One region of the Winogradskyella sp. PC D3.3 genome, then DNA from elsewhere that is predicted to be linked to it. Evidence: riboswitches for the same ligand, from Rfam matches in the RefSeq annotation. Region 1 holds a riboswitch; each other region holds the start of a gene.
What was found. A riboswitch is a leader RNA that binds a small molecule or an ion and turns the genes downstream of it on or off. The one in region 1 is predicted to bind S-adenosylmethionine.
Positions count from the first base shown of each region.

Region 2: another riboswitch for S-adenosylmethionine. It lies ahead of ACXGSQ_RS09180 (Na+/H+ antiporter NhaC family protein); the one in region 1 lies ahead of ACXGSQ_RS01795 (trans-sulfuration enzyme family protein).
Region 3: another riboswitch for S-adenosylmethionine. It lies ahead of ACXGSQ_RS06280 (O-acetylhomoserine aminocarboxypropyltransferase/cysteine synthase family protein); the one in region 1 lies ahead of ACXGSQ_RS01795 (trans-sulfuration enzyme family protein).

Region 1 is NZ_CM135962.1:406,422-413,399, forward strand. Features, by position in the region: gene ACXGSQ_RS01765 (MarC family protein) at 1-50, shown strand, start outside; gene ACXGSQ_RS01770 (hypothetical protein) at 62-262, shown strand; gene ACXGSQ_RS01775 (NAD(P)-binding domain-containing protein) at 262-867, shown strand; gene ACXGSQ_RS01780 (S41 family peptidase) at 872-2,482, opposite strand; gene ACXGSQ_RS01785 (deoxycytidylate deaminase) at 2,537-2,935, opposite strand; gene ACXGSQ_RS01790 (HupE/UreJ family protein) at 3,041-3,631, opposite strand; SAM riboswitch class I at 3,767-3,890, shown strand; gene ACXGSQ_RS01795 (trans-sulfuration enzyme family protein) at 3,991-5,160, shown strand; gene ACXGSQ_RS01800 (homocysteine S-methyltransferase family protein) at 5,221-6,222, shown strand; partial or broken gene metH (methionine synthase) at 6,222-6,978, shown strand, end outside.
Region 2 is NZ_CM135962.1:2,121,315-2,128,292, forward strand. Features, by position in the region: gene ACXGSQ_RS09165 (alpha/beta hydrolase) at 1-494, shown strand, start outside; gene ACXGSQ_RS09170 (lytic transglycosylase domain-containing protein) at 632-1,585, shown strand; gene cls (cardiolipin synthase) at 1,589-3,037, shown strand; SAM-I-IV-variant riboswitch at 3,128-3,223, shown strand; gene ACXGSQ_RS09180 (Na+/H+ antiporter NhaC family protein) at 3,272-4,582, shown strand; gene ACXGSQ_RS09185 (DUF2892 domain-containing protein) at 4,590-5,168, opposite strand; gene rpmH (50S ribosomal protein L34) at 5,341-5,502, shown strand; gene carB (carbamoyl-phosphate synthase large subunit) at 5,635-6,978, shown strand, end outside.
Region 3 is NZ_CM135962.1:1,463,582-1,470,559, reverse strand. Features, by position in the region: gene leuC (3-isopropylmalate dehydratase large subunit) at 1-630, opposite strand, end outside; gene ACXGSQ_RS06290 (2-isopropylmalate synthase) at 636-1,811, opposite strand; gene ACXGSQ_RS06285 (hypothetical protein) at 1,960-3,507, shown strand; SAM riboswitch class I at 3,610-3,733, shown strand; gene ACXGSQ_RS06280 (O-acetylhomoserine aminocarboxypropyltransferase/cysteine synthase family protein) at 3,867-5,165, shown strand; gene ACXGSQ_RS06275 (OsmC family protein) at 5,247-5,699, shown strand; gene ACXGSQ_RS06270 (alpha/beta fold hydrolase) at 5,709-6,716, shown strand; gene ACXGSQ_RS06265 (translocation/assembly module TamB domain-containing protein) at 6,861-6,978, shown strand, end outside.

The DNA.
Region 1 (6,978 bases):
CCATAGCAGTAAAGTTATTTGCCCATAACATTAAAGCGTTATTGGCTTAATTTTTTTAAACATGAAAGTATTTACACTTATTCTATCGATTATTGCTTTAGCGCTTATTATTTTTAATGCAACAAAGTTAAATTTCGAAGCACTTTTTGAAGGAGAAAGTCAAACCGCCTTAATTACAATTGTAGCCGCACTTTGCGCACTCGTATTATTGCAAATTCTTAGAATTTCTAAGAAGATTGAGAAACTAAGTAAAAAACGCTAATGCTTTTTGACACGTTAATTATTGGTGGTGGAGCTGCAGGACTATCTTGCGCTTTAATTTTAGGTTCTGCACAACATAAACCTTTTGCAGAAGGCAAACATATTGGCATTATAATGCACCAAAAAACATCGCATCTACAAACCGCTTTGTTTAATAATGTTTTAGGATTACAACCAGGTACGCTTGGTGCTGACATTCTAGAAGATGGTAAAAAGCAATTAACAGACCTTTATCCGCATATTACTCAGATTGAAAATGAAAAAGTAAATGCTATCGAAAAGCATGACGATGGTTTTATAGTTACTACAAATCAAAGCCGTTACCGATCTAAAATTGTAGTTGTTGCAGTAGGTTACACCAACTTAATGACTATAAAAGGGCTTGAAAACTACACAGAACCACACCCTAGAGCTGCTATTGAAAAAGATAGAATTTGGTTAAAAAATACAGATCATCTTATTGAAAAAAACCTTTACGTAGCTGGAACTTTAGCCGGATGGAGAAGTCAATTTGCCATGGCATGCGGAAGTGGAGCACATGTAGCAACCGATATTTTAACCCTTTGGAATGATGGTAAACAAACCAAGATTCACGATAAAATTTAAAAACTTAATCTTGTTTAAAGTTCGGATATTCGGTGCTTAACAAAATTACTTCTTGCACCATAATATCTTCCTTATTTATTATTTCTTCAAACACATTGTCATCAAATAACTGTTGTGCTAACGTTGCTTTAATGAGTCGTTTGATTTCGGCATTATAGACTGTGAAGGTAATATTAGTTCGCTCTCTATTATTAACGTAGTCCTGAAAACGCACCACAATATCATCACTTACTTCAAAATTATTAATAAAATCGTATTTCGTAATATCTTGATACAACGTGCGATCTTTATCTAATTCTTCAAAAACGAAATAACCAAAATGACCGCGTCGTCTTAGATAATTTATAGTTTCATTATCAAACAATCGATCTACAGGAACAAACACATCTGGAATGATACCTCCACCTCCATAAACCACTTTCCCTTTTGGAGTTGTAAACTTTAAGGAATCATCAACAACGATGCTTTCTTCATCGGCTAACTCCCCATTTCTTAAACGTTTATAATAATCATTATAGTAACTTTCGCTATCTCCATTGGTATAGGGTTTTTGAATAGAACGTCCTGTGGGTGTGTAATATCTAGATACGGTTAAGCGTACAGCACTACCATCGCCTAAAGCCATTTCTCGCTGTACCAACCCCTTACCATAAGAGCGTCTTCCAACAATAATGCCTTTATCATTATCCTGAAGTGCGCCTGCAATAACTTCACTTGCTGACGCCGAATTTTCATTGATTAGAATATAAAGTTCCCCTTCTTCAAAGTCTCCTCTACTTGTAGCATAAATACGCTCTTCTTTCCCTCGTTTATCTTTTGTAAATAAAATAAGTTTATCGTCTTCTAAAAATTCATCTGCAATCTGCTCAGCAATTCCTAAAAAACCACCCGGATTATCTCGTAGATCTAACGCAAGTTTTGTTGCTCCAAGATCTTTTAATTCATCTAATGCAGACTTAAATTCTCTAAAAGTAGATTCAGCAAAACGATTCACTTTTATATACCCTAAATCATCTGTGAGCATATAAGCCGCATCCACACTTTTAATAGGAATAGCTTTTCGTTTGATTTCAAACTCTAATAATTCTTCTTCACCTTTTCTATAAACGGTAAGTTTTACATCTGTATTTTTATCACCTTTTAGCTTTTCCCCTATAACTTCGTTAGAAATATTAGGTCCATAAAGCGTATCTCCATCAGCTAAAAGAATACGATCACCACTCATAATACCAGCACGTTCACTTGGTCCTCCTTCGGTAGGTTTAATAACGGCAATACTATCATTATAAGAGTAGAAGTTAATACCAATACCAACAAAATCACCTTTCATATTTTCGGTAATTCGTTCTAAGTCTTCCTTAGGAATGTAAGTGGAATGTGGATCTAAATTATGTAAAATCCCATTTACCGTAACGTCAACAATACTATCCGTATTGACATCCTCTACATATTCATAATCGATATAGTCTATTAACCTGTTGAGTTTATCTTTTTTGCTATTGGTAGTAAAGAGGTTATCTGAAGTATCCGAAAAATTCAATTTTCCTCCCATGACAACACCAGCCCCAATTGCAACTCCGATAATTAATGGTATGTATTTATTCTTTGTTGCCATACTATTTCCCATCAGAATGGGAATCTGTATTTAAATCTTCAATAAGTTCTAATTCTATACCTGCTTTTTCAGAAAATCAACTCCTGAACAGTCCTTATAATCCTGATTATAAACAACTCTTACAATCCCTGCCTGATGAATTAACTTACTACATTCTTTACAAGGAGACAATGTAATATATAAGGTTGCACCTCTACAAGATTGTGTAGATGATGCTACTTTTAATATAGCATTGGCTTCAGCATGTAACACATACCATTTAGTGTAGCCTTCATCATCTTCGCAATAATTCTCAAAACCCGTTGGTGTACCATTATAGCCATCAGAAATAATCATTCGATCCTTAACTATAAGAGCTCCTACTTGTTTTCGCTTGCAATGGGATAGTTTACCCCATTCTTGTGCTATACGTAAATAAGCTTTATCGTAACGTAACTGTTTTGTTTTTGGCATTAAATATTAGTATTAAACAGAGGTTATGTTGTTAGTAACGAAGATAAAGGGATAGTATTTTACAAGCCATTTACTTCTCGTTAAAGTTTTACCAAACTTTTTGGTTTATTTTAGAAAATCACTTTCTATGAGCATAGGAATAACCAAGCCCGTTACAACAGCAGAAATCACCATAACCCAATCGCGCCGCGAAAATCTAAAGACTGTTTGACATAAAAACCCTATAAATAAGACTATAAAGACAATTATAACTTGAGCAAGTTCAATCCCTAAAGCAAATTCAACAAGAAGTTCCAATTTATTTTCCGATTGTCCTGAAAACATTTTAAACTCTCTTGCAAAACCTAAGCCGTGTATAATTCCGAAAAATAAAGTGGTAAAAAACAACAATCCTATTTTATTGTTTTTCGATTTTTTACCCGCCGTAAACACGTTATAAAGTGCCATAATTAAAATAGTAACTGGTATTAAAAATTCTACTAATTCACCATTAATACTCACAATACCATATGCCGCTAAAACCAATGATAATGTATGACCTAAGGTAAATGTTGTTACTAAGAAAAGAACGCGCTTCCAATCATTAAAAACATAAGGCACAGCTAATACCATTAAAAAAAGAATATGGTCATAGCCATTAATATCTAAAACATGGTTCATGCCATATTGCACATTAAACCAGAAATTTTCTAACATAATTATTGTATTTGGGAAAACCAAAGTTACAATTAAAATGCAATATGTTTCCATTAAAATAAAGTGAATAAAATTTGTGTAATCCTATTTTCTTTCGGAATATTGTAACACACAAAGTTCAAATAACTTACTGAAATGTTATCAAGAAAGGTGGAGGGATTAGACCCATTGAAGCCTTAGCAACCCTTAAATTTATTAAGAAGGTGCTAAATTCTACTTAATTGGCGATTCATTTATCGCGAAATTGGATAGATAACCAAACCTAATTACTCATCTGTAATTACTACTCTTTATAACATTTTCTAGAAAATTGCGTCTACGACGTATTTGTTTTTTTGATATTATCAAATGATTAGAAAATGAGTTCCAAACACATTGAAACACAAGCTATACGTACACAGATTGAACGTTCGCAATACTTAGAACATTCAAGCCCTTTATACCTCACATCGAGTTATGTTTTTGAAGATGCTGAAGATATGCGTGCCTCTTTTGCAGACGAAAAACAACGGAATATTTACAGTCGCTATTCCAATCCTAACACTTCTGAATTTGTAGAAAAAGTTTGTAAAATGGAAGGTGCAGAACGTGGTTACGCCTTTGCTTCTGGTATGTCTGCTGTATTTTCAACATTTGCAGCCTTATTAAATTCTGAAGATCACATTGTATCTTGTCGTAGTATTTTTGGTTCTACGCAAACCCTATTTAATAACATATTGCCAAAATGGAACATTGCAACGAGCTACTTTAAAATGGATGAATTAGATACCATTGAAAGTCTAATTCAACCCAATACCAGAGTGATTTATGCAGAAAGCCCAACAAATCCTGCTGTAGATATTTTAGACTTACAACGTTTAGGAGATATCGCTAAAAAGCATGGACTTATATTTATTATCGACAATTGTTTTGCAACACCATATTTACAACAACCTATAAAATTTGGTGCCGATTTAGTCATTCATTCTGCCACCAAATTAATGGATGGCCAAGGCCGCGTTTTAGGAGGTGTTGTTGTGGGGAGTTCCAATTTAATTCAGAAAATTTATTTGTTTTCTAGAAATACAGGTCCTGCTTTATCTCCATTTAACGCTTGGGTGTTATCTAAAAGTTTAGAAACCTTAGCAGTTAGAGTCGATAGACATTGTGATAATGCCTTAAAAGTTGCTACCTTTTTAGAGTCTCATAAGAATGTGAATGTTGTAAAATATCCATTTCTAAAATCACACCCGCAATACGAATTAGCCAAACAACAAATGAAATTAGGCGGAAACGTTGTGGCTTTTGAAATAAAAGGAGGCATTGAAGCCGGTAGAAACTTTCTAAACTCCATTAAATTATTATCACTATCTGCAAACTTAGGAGACACTAGAACTATTGTAACACATCCAGCATCAACAACACATGCTAAAATCCCAGAAGATGTAAGATTAGAAACCGGCATCACTTCAGGATTAATACGAATTTCTGTCGGTTTAGAACATCCTGAAGATATTATTAACGATTTAAAACAGGCTTTAGAAAACTAAGGTCAGTTCGAGTGATTTTATGACATCGGAATAAAATTGTATCGAGAACACATACATATTATGAGCACAATAAAAGACGAATTACAAAAACGAATCTTGGTTTTAGATGGAGCCATGGGAACCATGTTGCAACAATATAACTTCTCGGAAGAAGACTTTAGAGGCGAACGTTTTAAGGATTACCCATCTCCTTTAAAAGGCAATAACGATTTGTTATCCTTAACCCAACCAAAAGCTATAGCTGAAATTCACGCTAAATATTTTGAAGCTGGTGCTGATATTGTGGAAACCAATACCTTTTCTGGAACCACCATTGCCATGGCAGATTATGACATGGAAGATTTGGTGTATGAATTGAATTTTGAATCGGCTAAAATCGCCAAAGAAGTGGCAGATAAATTCACAAAAGCAAATCCTGATCAACCGCGTTTTGTTGCAGGTAGTATTGGACCAACAAACAAAACCGCAAGTTTATCACCAGATGTTAACCGCCCAGAATACAGAGCCATTACGTTTAACGAATTACGTATTGCCTATAAACAACAAGTAGAAGCCTTAATTGATGGCGGTGCCGATTTACTTTTAGTGGAAACTATTTTTGATACTTTAAATGCAAAAGCCGCTTTATTTGCCATTGAAGAAGTCAAAGAAGAACGCCATATTGCTATTCCAATTATGGTTTCTGGAACCATAACGGATGCTTCAGGAAGAACCCTATCCGGACAAACCGTAGAAGCATTTTTAACCTCAATATCACATATTCCCTTATTAAGTGTTGGCTTTAATTGTGCCCTTGGCGCGCAACAGTTAAAACCGTATTTACAGCGTTTATCTAACGAAACGAATTTCTATACCTCAGCACACCCAAATGCGGGATTACCAAATGCTTTTGGAGAATATGACGAAACACCAAAACAAATGCAAGGCTATATTGAAGACTACCTTAAAAATAACCTTATCAATATTATTGGCGGCTGTTGTGGCACTAGTCCCGCGCATATTAAAGCCATTGCAGATGTCGCAAAAAACTACAAACCAAGATTAATACAAGAATTAGCATAATGGCAGAATCTGATTGTAAGAAATACTTAACCTTATCTGGCTTAGAACCGTTAGTGGTAACGCCAGACAGTAACTTTATTAATATTGGAGAACGCACCAATGTAACTGGTTCTCGAAAATTTCTTCGGTTAATTAAAGAAGAAAAATACGATGAAGCCTTAGAAGTTGCCAGAGACCAAGTCGATGGAGGCGCACAAATTCTAGATGTTAATATGGATGAAGGGATGCTCGATGGGGTTTATGCCATGACGACCTTTTTAAACCTCATCGCTTCAGAGCCCGATATTTCTAGAATCCCCTTAATGATAGATAGTTCTAAATGGGAAATCATTGAAGCTGGTTTGCAAGTTGCACAAGGAAAATGCGTGGTTAACTCTATAAGTTTAAAGGAAGGCGAAGCGCAATTTAAACACCACGCCAAACTCATCAAACGTTACGGAGCCGCAGTTGTGGTAATGGCTTTTGATGAAGACGGCCAAGCGGACACTTACAACAGACGAATCGAAATCTGTAGACGTTCCTATCATATTTTAGTGAACGAACTTCAATTTCCTGCGCAAGACATCATCTTTGACCCTAATATTTTTCCAGTAGCCACAGGTATGGAGGAACATCGCAGAAATGCGCTCGACTTTTTTGAAGCGACCAAATGGATTCGTGAAAATTTACCATATGCTAACGTTTCTGGAGGTGTGAGCAATGTGTCGTTTTCGTTTAGAGGAAACAATATCGTTCGTGAAGCCATGCACTCTGCCT
Region 2 (6,978 bases), 1.7 Mb from region 1:
TTGTAAAGCATGATAATGTCGTTTTACTTGGGGTCTCATTTGGCGGTATTTTAGTTCAGGAAATGAGCAAGTTTCTCAACCTTAAAAAATTAATTGTGGTTTCTAGCGTTAAATCACACCACGAGTTACCAAAACGATTAAAATTACTTAAGGTAACCAAAGCGTACAAAATACTACCAACGCAATTGGTTAGTAATATTGATTTATTGGCTAAATATGCGTTTGGTGAAACGGTAAAAAAACGCGTGGATTTGTATAAAAAGTACCTTTCTGTTAATGATAAGACTTATTTAGATTGGGCAATTAAGCAAGTGGTGTGTTGGAATCAAGAAGAACCGCATCCTAATGCAATCTATATTCACGGTGATAAAGATGCTGTGTTCCCTCATTCTTGCGGAGGAAATTGTATTGTTATTAAAGGCGGAACACATATTATGGTTATTAGTAAGTATAAATGGTTTAACGAAAATTTACCAAAACTTATTATGGCTTGAATTTGAATGGTGTTATTAGATTGATTACATTTATAAAAAAGAAAAATTATAAAACGAGACTGTTAAAGTTGTTGTTAATCAAAGGAGTAACAAAACGAAAATAGCTTGGGACATAAAAAACATTAAATTTCATAGACATGAAAATCATAAAAAATAGTTTAGCATTAATAGGTGTGATTTGTATATCGGGCTTGTTTATTTTTTCAATGCAAAAATCACCAGATGAAATGACTTTGCCAGATCATTTGTTGGGAAAAGAAGATCCTATTGTTAATAATTACAATGTATATGCACTAGAAATGCCAGATGATTTAAACTTTGCTGGTGAGGCCGTACCTGTTAACGATCCTGATATTTACGAGCGTATGGATAGAGAATTGTTAGTGAATACGTATTGGCAGTCTAATGGCCTTTTAATGTTTAAACGTGCTAAAAAGTATTTTCCAATTATAGAGCCAATTTTGAAGAAAAACGGTGTGCCAGATGATTTTAAGTATTTAGCAGTAATTGAAAGTGGATTAGTACCAACTGCAAAATCTCCTGCAGGCGCTAGTGGTGTATGGCAAATAATGGCAGCCACAGGAAAAGAAAATGGCTTAGAAGTAAATGCTAACGTCGATGAACGGTATAATTTAGAAAAAGCCACTGAGGTTGCTTGTGAATACTTGAAGAAAGCCAAAGAAAGTTTAGGGTCGTGGACCAAAGCTGCTGCTGCATATAATGCAGGAAATTTCGGCGTTTCAAGACGATTGAAAGAACAAGATGTTGAAGGGTATTACGACTTATTGCTGGGGGAAGAAACAGGCCGTTATGTTTTTAGAATTGTAGCTTTGAAAGAAATACTTTCTAACCCTGATAAGTATGGATTCAATTTTAATAAATCGCATTTATATAAAGACATACCAACTTATAAAGTTGAAGTTGATACTGCTGTTACTGATTTTTCTCAGTTTGCAAAGCAGTTCGGAATTAACTATAAAATTCTAAAACTTCATAACCCTTGGTTAAGAGAACCGCATTTAAATAACAGTTCTAGAAAATCGTATTTTATAGAAATTCCTGAGAAAGGGTATTACAACACCAATCCATAATTTTTGGAGTTTATTAAAAATCATATTTGGCAAGTTTTAATTGTTCTCAATTATACCATTGCCTTATCTGCGGTTGTAACTATTTTACTTAAAAAACTTAATCCCACAAAAGCATTAAGTTATATCATAGGCTTATTAGCGTTTCCATTTTTAGGAATAATTGTGTATTATTTTTTCGGACAAGAATACCGGAAGATTAAAATATTCAGTAGAAAAAATGTTCTAAATCAGTCTATTGTTAAGAAAATTCAAGAGGAACTAGAGCTAGATACCAAAGATATTAATGAAGTTGATGATTTACTCGATCAAAAATCAAAGTTAATTCCCTTATTATATAATAGCGAAAAATCGAAATTAACGATTAATAATGATGTAAGGCTTATTAAAAATGGTGACAACAAGTTTGCGCTGTTATTTAAAGATTTAAAGGAGGCAAAACATCACATTCATCTCGAATATTTTGTGATTAAGGATGACAAAATAGGTACTGAAGTGCTTAATTTGTTATGTAAAAAAGCAAGTGAAGGTTTAGAGATTAGAATTGTAATTGATGATGTAGGAAGTTCTATTTCGTCTAAAATGAAACGAAAATTAAAGGATTGTGGAGTAGAAATAGAAGCGTTTATGCCTGTTTTGTTTTCGAGATTTACTGGTCAGATGAATTATCGTGACCATCGCAAAATTATAGTCATTGATGGTAAAATTGGTTATGTAGGTGGAATCAATATTTCTGATAATTATGTCAATGCCAATAACGATAGGTATTGGAGAGATACGCATATTCGATTGGTTGGAGAAGCTGTAAAACCGCTTCAAATATTGTTTTTCACGACTTGGGATTTTGTTAATGGCTCAACATTAGAAATTTCTAAAGCCTATTTTCCAAAACACAATTCTAAGGCTAATGTGCCTCTTCAAATTGCTGCTAGTGGCCCAGATACAGATTGGTCTAATATTATGGAAGCTATTTTTGTTGCTATAACTAATGCTGAAGATCATATTTATATAACAACTCCTTATTTTATTCCTAATTCTGAAATTCTTACAGCACTTCAGGTGGTCTCTAGAAGTAATATTAAAGTAAAAATAATTGTACCAAAAACATCAGATTCATGGATTGCTGAATATGCCACAAATTCTTATTTAGAAATGCTCTTAGAAGCAGGGGTAGAGGTGTATCAATATACCAAAGGATTTATTCATGCAAAAACGATGGTTGTAGATGGGGTGTTTAGTACCATTGGAACTACTAATATGGACTACAGAAGTTTTAATATAAATTTTGAAGTCAATGCTTTAATTTACGATAAGAACATTAGTAGTGAACTCACACAATTTTTTAAGGATGATTTAAAGCATTGTGAAAAGTTAGAATTAAAATCCTGGCAGAATCGCTCTAAGCGTACAAAAATGATTGAAGCTACCGCACGTCTGATGGCACCGTTATTATAATTTATGGGTTTTATTCTTCTGTTTATAAGAATCAATTAACATAACGGTTAAGGGAGCTATAATTATATGTTCTATATTTGCGGACTTAAATAAAATTATCAAGAATCTCAAAAGGAGATAGCAACCTGCATTAACAAGCAAGGTGCTAAAATGATAAGCCAATACTTTGGAAAAAATGTTAACATAATTTTCTACCGTATTTGCTTTCGGTCTTCTTTTTTATGAACCCTAAGAATGAAAACCTCGAAAAATTCAACAGCAAATTTTACCGCATTAATTCCATTATTAGTCTTTGTATTGACCTTTTTAGGTATAGGAATCTATAAAGATGACTTTTATGTGTTACCAGCGCCAATAGCCGTTATAGTAGGTATTGTTGTGGCTTTCTTAATGTTTAAACAATCCATTGATTCTAAAATAAGAACGCTTTTAAAAGGTTGTGGTGATTATAAAATATTAACCATGTGTCTAATTTATTTGTTAGCAGGGGCATTTGCTGCAATTACAAAAGCCACAGGTAGTGTTGACGCCATCGTAAATCTTGGTATGGATTATATTGCTATTCAATATATCTATTTAGGTGTATTTGTGATTTCAGCTTTTCTATCCATTTCAACGGGAACTTCAGTAGGTGCAATAGTGACTTTAGCTCCAATAGTAGTTGGTTTTTCTAGCCAAGGTGATATATCGTTAGCGATTCTTTGTGGTGCATTATTAGGCGGATCTATGTTTGGTGATAATTTATCTGTAATATCAGATACAACTATTGCAGCAACACAGTCTCTCGATTGTAAAATGAGTGATAAGTTTAAAGAAAATATTAAAATAGCGCTTCCTGCAGCATTAATTACAGTAGTGATTTTAGCAGTTCAAGGATTTAATTTAAATTCTAGTGCTTTAGAAGACGTCATATATCAGTATTCTGTGCTGAAAATAGTACCTTATGTATTAGTTATTCTATTATCTGTCATAGGAGTTAATGTATTTGTTACGCTTTTTTTAGGAATCATTTCTGCAGGTATTCTGGGGGTTTTTGATGGTGACTTTAGCCTTATGGAATCCACAAGAATTGCATATACAGGGTTTACTAACATGACAGAGATATTTTTACTATCGCTATTAACCGGAGGCTTGGCTGCTTTGGTAGAAAAAAATGGTGGTATAGATTATATTTTAACTAAAATTAAAGTTTTTATAAAAAGTAAAACGTCTGCTCAATTTGGAATTGCAGCATTGGTGAGTACCATAAATATGGCTATTGCAAATAATACCGTATCTATAATTATAACGGGGGCCATTGCAAAAACAATTAATGATGACTATGGTTTAAATAACCGAAAAACAGCTTCAATTTTAGATATTTTTGCCTGTATAACGCAAGGGATACTTCCTTATGGAGCGCAGGTATTAATGATTCTGAGCTTTTCAGAAGGGAGAATAGATTACTTTGATTTAATGCAAAACACGTGGTATCTGCTTATCTTATTTGTCTCAACAATGTTAGTAATAAGCTTTCAACCAGTATATCTAAAAAAGAAAGTATAGTAGAAATTTAGCGTCTACTTCTTCTATTTTGTCTTGCAGATGTTGGCTGACCGTATTGCTGTTTTGGAATAGAAGCTTTTTTCATTTGATCCTTCATCATCTTGATTTGTTCCGCAAGCATATCTCGTTTGTCTAATTTTTGAGCTTCAGCTAAAAGTTTTTGAGCTTCTGGTTTTCTGCGTTTAGAAAAAGCAATTCCAGCTAAATTCAATTTTGCCATTGCTAAATCATGGTCCATGGATAGACCTAAACTAATCGCTTTCTTAAAATAAGCTTCAGCTTCGTTCATATTGGTTTGTGAAACCATAATTCCATTAAGGTAGTTCAAATAACCTTGTTGTTTTTTGACTAAGGCGCTTTCAGGGTTCTTTATTTTGTCTAACCATTTTTTAGCACCAACAAAATCTTGTTTCCTTAATTTTAAAAATGAAAGTAAAATGATTTCATTCTTAAAGTAAAGAAAAATGAATATCGTAGATAGTAGGAGGTACATTATTCCATTACCAATATAACCTTCAGTGAATTGATATATGCCGTAACCTATAATTAATGCGGCAATGACTAATTTTATATTTTTATTAAACATATTTCTGTGTATTTTTGCAGAGCGCAAAGATAATAAAATCTAAGAGTTTAAAATCTATTCAAAAATTTTCTTTTGCTTCTTGCTAAAGTGAAAACTTGTTGTATATTTGCACGCAGTTTTGAGAGACCTCTCAATGTTCAAAAAAGATTATTAGTTTATAAAAATATAAGACATGCCAAAAAGAACGTTTCAACCGTCAAAGAGAAAAAGAAAAAACAAGCACGGTTTCAGAGAAAGAATGGCTTCTGTTAACGGAAGAAAAGTTTTAGCACGTAGAAGAGCTAAAGGAAGAAAGAAATTGTCTGTATCTACAGAAACAAGACATAAAAAATAATGATTAACAATTGTTAATATATTAGGGCGTTACTTAGGTGTAACGCCTTTTTTTGTATCCTATTGATAACTATTTTTGCACCTGCAAATGCGATATGGAACACATTTGCAATTTCACTAAACATAAAGTCTCATGCCAAAAAACAACAACATCAAATCTGTTTTATTGATCGGTTCAGGTCCTATTGTAATTGGGCAAGCCTGCGAATTTGACTATTCTGGGTCTCAAGCACTGCGATCATTAAGAGAAGACGGGATTGAAACCATCCTTATTAATTCTAACCCAGCAACAATTATGACTGACCCTACTATGGCAGATCATGTGTATTTGTTGCCATTAACTACAAAATCTTTAATCCAGATTTTAAAAGAGCATCCGCAGATTGATGCTGTTTTGCCTACTATGGGTGGGCAAACAGCTTTAAATCTTTGTATTGAAGCTGATGAAAAAGGAATTTGGAAAGATTTTAATGTAGATATTATTGGTGTAGATATTGACGCCATTAATATTACTGAAGATAGAGAACAATTTAGAGAACTCATGTTGAAAATTGGTGTTGGTATGGCACCTCAAGCAACTGCTACTTCGTATCTTAAAGGAAAAGAAATAGCACAAGAGTTTGGTTTTCCATTGGTTATTAGAGCATCATACACCTTAGGTGGTGAAGGAGCTTCTTTTGTATTTAAAGAAGACGATTTCGATGAATTATTAACACGTGGTTTGGAAGTCTCTCCAATCCATGAAGTAATGATTGATAAAGCTTTAATAGGCTGGAAAGAATACGAACTCGAATTATTACGTGATAAAAACGACAATGTCGTAATTATTTGTACGATTGAGAATATGGATCCGATGGGAATTCATACAGGTGACTCAATAACATTAGCACCAGCAATGACCCTATCTGATAAAACTTTTCAGAAAATGCGAGATATGGCCATCCATATGATGCGTAGTATCGGTGATTTTGCAGGTGGTTGTAATGTTCAGTTTGCTGTGAGTCCTGATGACGAAGAAGAAATAATCGCCATTGAAATTAATCCGCGTGTATCACGTTCATCAGCATTAGCGAGTAAAGCAACGGGGTATCCTATTGCTAAAATAGCATCGAAATTAGCCATTGGTTATAATTTGGATGAATTAGATAATCAGATTACAAAATCAACGTCAGCTTTATTTGAACCTACTTTAGATTATGTTGTTGTAAAGATTCCTCGTTGGAATTTTGATAAATTCGAAGGGTCAGACCGCACATTAGGGTTACAAATGAAATCGGTAGGTGAAGTGATGTCTATTGGTCGTTCGTTTCAAGAAGCTTTACATAAAGCGACACAATCATTAGAAATTAAACGTAATGGTTTAGGTGCAGATGGTAAAGGGTATAAAGATTATGATACTGTAATTGAGAAATTAACTTTCGCCAGTTGGGATCGTGTATTTGTTATTTATGATGCGATTGCTATGGGAATTCCTTTG
Region 3 (6,978 bases), 1.1 Mb from region 1:
TTCTTCAAACACGTTTCCGGCATATTCACAGAAATAGCCCGTACCAGAATTGGTTCCTAATTTTGAAATGATATACAGAATCACATCTTTAGGTAAAACTCCATTTTTCAACTTACCATTAACGGTCACTCTTAAACTTTTTGGTTTTGTAAGCAACAAGCACTGGCTCGCAAATACTTGCGCTACCTGACTTGTCCCAATACCAAAAGCAATGGCCCCAAACGCACCATGTGTAGACGTATGACTATCACCACAGACCATGGTTAAGCCTGGTTGTGTCACCCCTAACTCTGGAGCCATTACATGCACAATACCATTATATTTATGCCCTAATTCGTATAGTGTTATATTCTTTTTTTTACAATTTTCAGATAATTGCTCCAATTGCTTTCTAGACAAGGCATCTTTTATCGGTTGATCTTGATGTAGTGTTGGAGTATTATGATCTGCTGTAGCCACAATCTGATTGGGTCTAAAAACAGGAATACCACGGTCTTCTAACTCGTTAAAAGCCTGCGGACTTGTTACTTCGTGTATTAAATGTTTATCTATATATAATATTTGTGGCCCATTTTCTATAGTACTGACCACATGCGAATCCCAAACTTTATCAAATAATGTTTTACCCATCTATCTTATGCTGAAATTATTTGTTGATACACATTGCTCGTTTCGATAATTTGATGAATATCATTATCATTGATTTCTTTCTTTCGATCTGCAAAACTCAAAAAGTTTGCATACACATCATCTAACTGTAATTTGGTCAGTTCATAACCTACATTTTTTGCTCTGTAAGCCAAGGCTGCTCTTCCACTTCTTGCAGTTAACACAATAGCCGACTCCGTAACACCGACATCTCTAGGGTCGATAATTTCGTAAGTTGCCCTATTTTTTATTACACCATCTTGGTGAATCCCAGAACTATGCGCAAAAGCATTTGCTCCAACAATCGCTTTGTTTGGTTGTGTATATATCCCCATACTATCGCTAACCAACTGGCTCATTCCGAATAGCATTGATGTATTAATATTGGTGTCTAAATTAAGATAAGGATGCTGCTTTAACACCATCACTACTTCTTCTAAAGCCGTGTTTCCTGCACGCTCACCAATACCGTTGATGGTACATTCAATTTGACGCGCTCCGTTAATGACACCTTCAATAGAATTTGCTGTTGCTAAGCCTAAATCATTATGACAATGACAAGACAGAATAGCCTTCTCAATACCTTTTACATTTTCTTTTAAGTATTTTATTTTTGCACCATATTCACTTGGCAAACAATACCCAGTTGTATCCGGAATATTCAATACTGTTGCACCTGCTCTAATGGCAGCTTCACAAACTCTTGCTAAATATTCATTATCTGTTCGTCCGGCATCTTCAGCATAAAACTCAACATCTTCAACAAATGATTTTGCATATTTTACCGCTTCAAAAGCACGCTCAATAATCGCCTCTCTGTTCGATTTGAATTTATGAAGGATATGTGAATCTGAAGTTCCTATTCCTGTATGAATTCTTGGCTTTTTAGCATACTTTAAAGATTCTGCCGCTACTTTTATATCATTTTCTACGGCTCTAGTTAATCCACAAACAGTCGCATTTTTAACAATTTTTGAAATTGCTTCTACCGATTTAAAATCACCTGGACTAGAGACCGGAAATCCTGCCTCAATCACATCCACCCCAAGTTGATCTAACTGTTCTGCTATGACTACTTTTTGTTCTGAGTTGAGTTTACAACCCGGAACTTGCTCTCCATCGCGAAGTGTTGTATCGAAGATTTGTATGTTGTTATTTGACATATATCAAAATATATTTTATAGTATTGTCTAACGAATGTATGTTTTGATTTAGATTTAAACATTATTGATATAGTTAGTTTACGATGTTCAGTCGCCAAAATATACTTTAAATAACTGATTTACAGATTTATAAATCTATTTTCTATTGATAACTAAAGACCAAAAAGATAATTTATTTTCACTTGTAAAGTCCTTAACAAAATCCGAAAAACGGCAATTTAAACTTTACGTAGGGAGACTTGGAGTAAATTCAGATTCTAAATTCTTGAATTTATTCAATCTTTTGGACAAAGCTAAAACCTACAATGAAGCTTTTATTTTAAAAAGTGGCATCGTAAAAAAGCAACAACTTGCCAATGTCAAAGCGCATTTATATAAACAAATTTTAATCAGTCTTAAGCTCAACCCATCACATCAAAATGTACGCTCACAAATTAGAGAACAACTCGATTTTGCTTCTATTTTGTATCACAAAGGCTTATATAAACAAAGCTTAAAAATTTTAGATAAGGCCAAGGAGCTCGCAATTATTAACGAAGAAAAAAATTCAGCTTTTGAGATTGTAGAGCTTGAAAAATTAATTGAATCTCAATACATCACACGAAGCATTAGCACCCGAGCGGACGAACTAGCCATACAAGCCAAAGAACTAAGTGCACTTAATGTTATCGCCAGTAAACTCTCTAATTTATCACTACAACTCTATAGTACTATTCTAAAAACAGGCTATATAAGAAATGAGGAAGAAGCCAATATGGTCATTAATTATTTTAACAAAAGCCTTCCAAAAGTTAATATTGAAAAATTAGGATTTAGAGAGAAACTATGGCTTTATAAAGCCAATTTATGGCAAAGCTTTTTGCTTCAAGATTTTTTGAATTGCTACAAATACGCTTCAAAATGGGTGGATTTATTTTATCAAAATCCAAGCATGATTAACCTGAATCCTGTATTTTTCCTCAAAGGCAATAATTACCTTTTAGAAGCACTCGTTTTTATTGGTAACAAACCAAAATTTTTAGAAAAATTCTCTGAGTTTGAAGCGACTGTTCAAAAATCGACGTTTCCAACCGATGAAAATGTAGCTACTCTTGTTTTTTTATACACCAATTTCCACAGCATTAACCAACACTTTATTGATGGTAGTTTTGAAGACGGACTTCATCTAATTCCAAAAATTGAAAACGACTTAATTCCGTTTAATGACAGAATTGACCCTCACCATAAAATGGTTTTTTATTATAAGTTTGCGAGTTTACAATTTGGAGCCGGAAATAACAAAGCTTGTATAAAATACTTAGATAAAATTATCTCAAACAAAACACTTTCAATGCGCGAAGACTTACTCTGTTTTTCGAGAGTTCTAAACCTTGTAGCGCATTATGAAGCTGGACTAGATTACCATTTAGAAACCCTTTTACGAAGCACGTACAAGTTTTTAATTAAGATGAATGACCTGCATGAAGTGCAAAAAGAAATGATAAAATTCATTAGAGGACTTCAGGATATTTACCCACACGATCTTAAAAATGCGTTTAAAGAATTACACAAAACACTAAAGACTTTTGAAGACCATCCGTACGAACGACGCGCCTTTTTATATCTCGATATTATTTCTTGGCTAGAAAGCAAAATCGAAAACAAACCTGTTAGCGAAATCATCCAAATTAAGTATTTAGCAAAGAAAAGTTCATAATTCTACGAAATTCATAAAAAACTCACAAAATCTACAAATAATTTGGATTTCCAATTTTTGTGTTGCAATATTTGTGCTCACAAAGTTCAAACACTTACTGAAATGTTATCAAGAAAGGTGGAGGGAATGACCCTATGAAGCCTTAGCAACCCTTAGATTTACTAAGAAGGTGCTAAATTCTACTTAATTATCCGATTCATTAATCGGAAAATTGGATAGATAACTCAAGACTAATTACCCATCTGTAATTAGCATTTTCTTTTTAATATTTTTCTATTAAGTACGCTTCACGTTCAAAGAACACATGAGGCTTATTTGGCTTTTGGTTTAATCTTTTATTAACTCAAAAACTTAGAAAAATGAGTACACAAAAATTCGCAACACAAGCGTTGCACGCAGGTCACGACGTCAGTCAAACTTCAGGAACAAGAGCTGTTCCTATTTACCAAACATCATCGTATGTCTTTAATGATTCCGATGATGCAGCCGGACGATTTAACCTTTCGGTTCCTGGCTTTATTTACACACGACTAAACAATCCCACAAACGACATTTTGGAGCAGCGATTAGCAGCGCTAGAAGGAGGAATTGCAGCAGTGGCTACGGCTTCTGGAACCTCAGCAATTGCAACAACCTTGCTAACGCTTTTAAGAGCAGGAGACCATATTGTCGCGTCGAGTAGTTTGTATGGTGGCACCTACAATTTATTAAGCGTCACCTTACCAAGACATGGTATTACTACAACGTTTGTTGATGCGTCAAATCCGGAAGAATTTAAAAAAGCAGCACAAGAAAACACAAGAGCCTTTTTTGTAGAATCTTTAGGGAATCCGAAATTAGATGTTTTAGATCTTGAAGCAATTTCAAAAGGAGCGAAAGCGCATAAAGTGCCCTTAATTGTAGATAATACCGTGGCTACACCTTATTTATTAAATCCAATAGAATATGGTGCTAACATCGTTATTCATTCCTTAACCAAATATATCACTGGAAACGGAACATCACTTGGAGGTATCATCATTGATGCCGGAACATTTGATTGGACTAACGGAAAATTCCCAGAATTTACAGAGCCATCTGCAGGTTATCATGGTTTAGTCTATAGCGAAGCCATAGGAGCAGCTGCATTTATAGCAAAAATTAGAATTGAAGGTCTACGAGATTACGGTGGAGCCTTAAGTCCATTTAACGCCTTTCAAATTATTCAAGGTTTAGAAACTTTAGAACTACGTATTTTAAAACATAGTGAAAATGCCCTTGAATTAGCAACATGGTTAGAGTCTCAACCCGAAGTCAAATGGGTGAATTACCCTGGACTTGAAAGCAGCAAATACAGAGAACTTGCTAAAAAATATTTACCAAAAGGCCAAAGTGGCGTCGTCACTTTTGGAGTGGATGGTGGTTACGAAGCTGCAAAAACCATTGCCGATACGACCAAACTATTCTCATTATTAGCCAATATTGGAGACACAAAATCACTTATCATTCATCCTGCAAGTACAACGCATCAACAATTAAGTGACGAAGCGCAAGAAACCACAGGTGTTACTAAAGATTTAATTCGTTTGTCTGTTGGTATTGAAAACATAGAAGATTTAAAAGATGATTTAAAAGAAGCTTTTGCTGTTGTTAAACAGAAAAAAGCCCTTCAAAATTAAATTTAAATTGTGAAGTAAAATGGATGTCTTTAATTCTAAAGACATCTGTTTTATAGTATTCAACACTAAAAAGACAAAAACATGAGTGATTTAAAATTCTCCGTTGTAGGAGACAGTACTTCTGCAACCCAATTTATAGGAAAAACAAGACAATTTACTTTAGTTGTAGATGAACCGGAAGCTTTAGGTGGCACCGATGAAGATGCCAATCCTGTAGAATACATTTTAGCAGGCTTTGCTGGTTGTGCCAATGTTGTTGGACATTTGGTAGCTAAGGAATTAGGTTTTACAATTAAAAATTTAAAGATTGAAGTAACAGGGGAATTAAATCCTGATCGATTTCTAGGGACATCTACCAAAGAACGCGCAGGCTTTAAAACCATTAATCTCAATCTTATTCCAGAGACCGATGCCAGTATTGAAGTTTTAACGCAATGGCTTCAAATTGTTGAAGAACGTTGTCCTGTAAAAGATAATTTACAGAACAAGACACCTTTAAAAATTTCCGTAGAAAAAGAATATACAGCTATATAAATATTTGTAATGGCACATTTACACTACATAACCCTAACTAATTACGTTACTGAAAGTGGTAAGACAATCAATCCTAAATTGTCTTACCAAACTTTTGGTAAAGCATTACATTCTGCACCCATAATTTTAGTCAACCACGCCCTAACCGGAAACTCAAATGTGGTTGGAGAAGACGGCTGGTGGAATGATATTATTGGAGACGACAAATGTATTGACACTAATGATTATACTATTTTAGCCTTTAATATTCTTGGTAATGGCTACGATAATATTGCAGAAAACTGCATTGAAAATTACAAAGATTTTACAGCAAGAGATATTGCAAAACTATTTGCTTTAGCCATAGAGCAATTAGAAATTGAACATTTATTTGCCGTAATTGGAGGCTCTGTAGGTGGTGGAATTGCATGGGAATTAGCCGCATTAAAACCCCAATTAATTCAACATTTAATTCCTATTGCGACCGACTGGAAATCGACAGATTGGGTCATTGCGAATTGCCACATTCAAGATGCAATATTGAATAATTCTTCACAACCACTAGTGGATGCTAGAATGCACGCCATGACCTTATATCGCACACCAGAATCGTTAACACAAAAATTTGAACGTACTAAGAAAAACGATGCCCTTTACAATATTGAATCATGGTTGAGTTATCATGGCAACGCTCTAGACAATCGTTTTCAGGTTGCGGCTTATAAACTGATGAATCAAATTTTGCGCACTATTGATATTACAAGAAACAGAACTGATTTTTTAGAAGTCGCTTCAAAAATTGAAAGTGATATTCATATCATCACCATTAATTCTGATTTGTTCTTTAAAGCGGATGAAAACTGGAATACTTATGTAGATTTAAAAGGAGTGAAAGACAACGTTCATATTCATGAAATTAAATCCGTACACGGCCACGATGCTTTTTTAATAGAATTTGACCAATTAGCACGCTTTTTGAAACCTATTTTTTCGACGGCATTGAAATCAAAGGAAAAATTAGTACAGCAAGTTGCGTAGAACACACTTACATTTTATAAATATAAAGCCAAACGATCTGTTTGGCTTTTTTACGTTTTAATTTTAGCTAAAATTAAAGTATGAGCGTTAATATTATTAGCAATAACGACAATTGTAATACTTTTACTCGTATATTTTTACGTATTGAACAAAACAGAAGACACAGCACCCCAAATACCAAGAAAACGAAAATTTCGTTGGTTGCGCAGAACCTTACGCGTACTGCTAGGAATTCTTGTGTTTTTATTTTTGGTGATTCTTT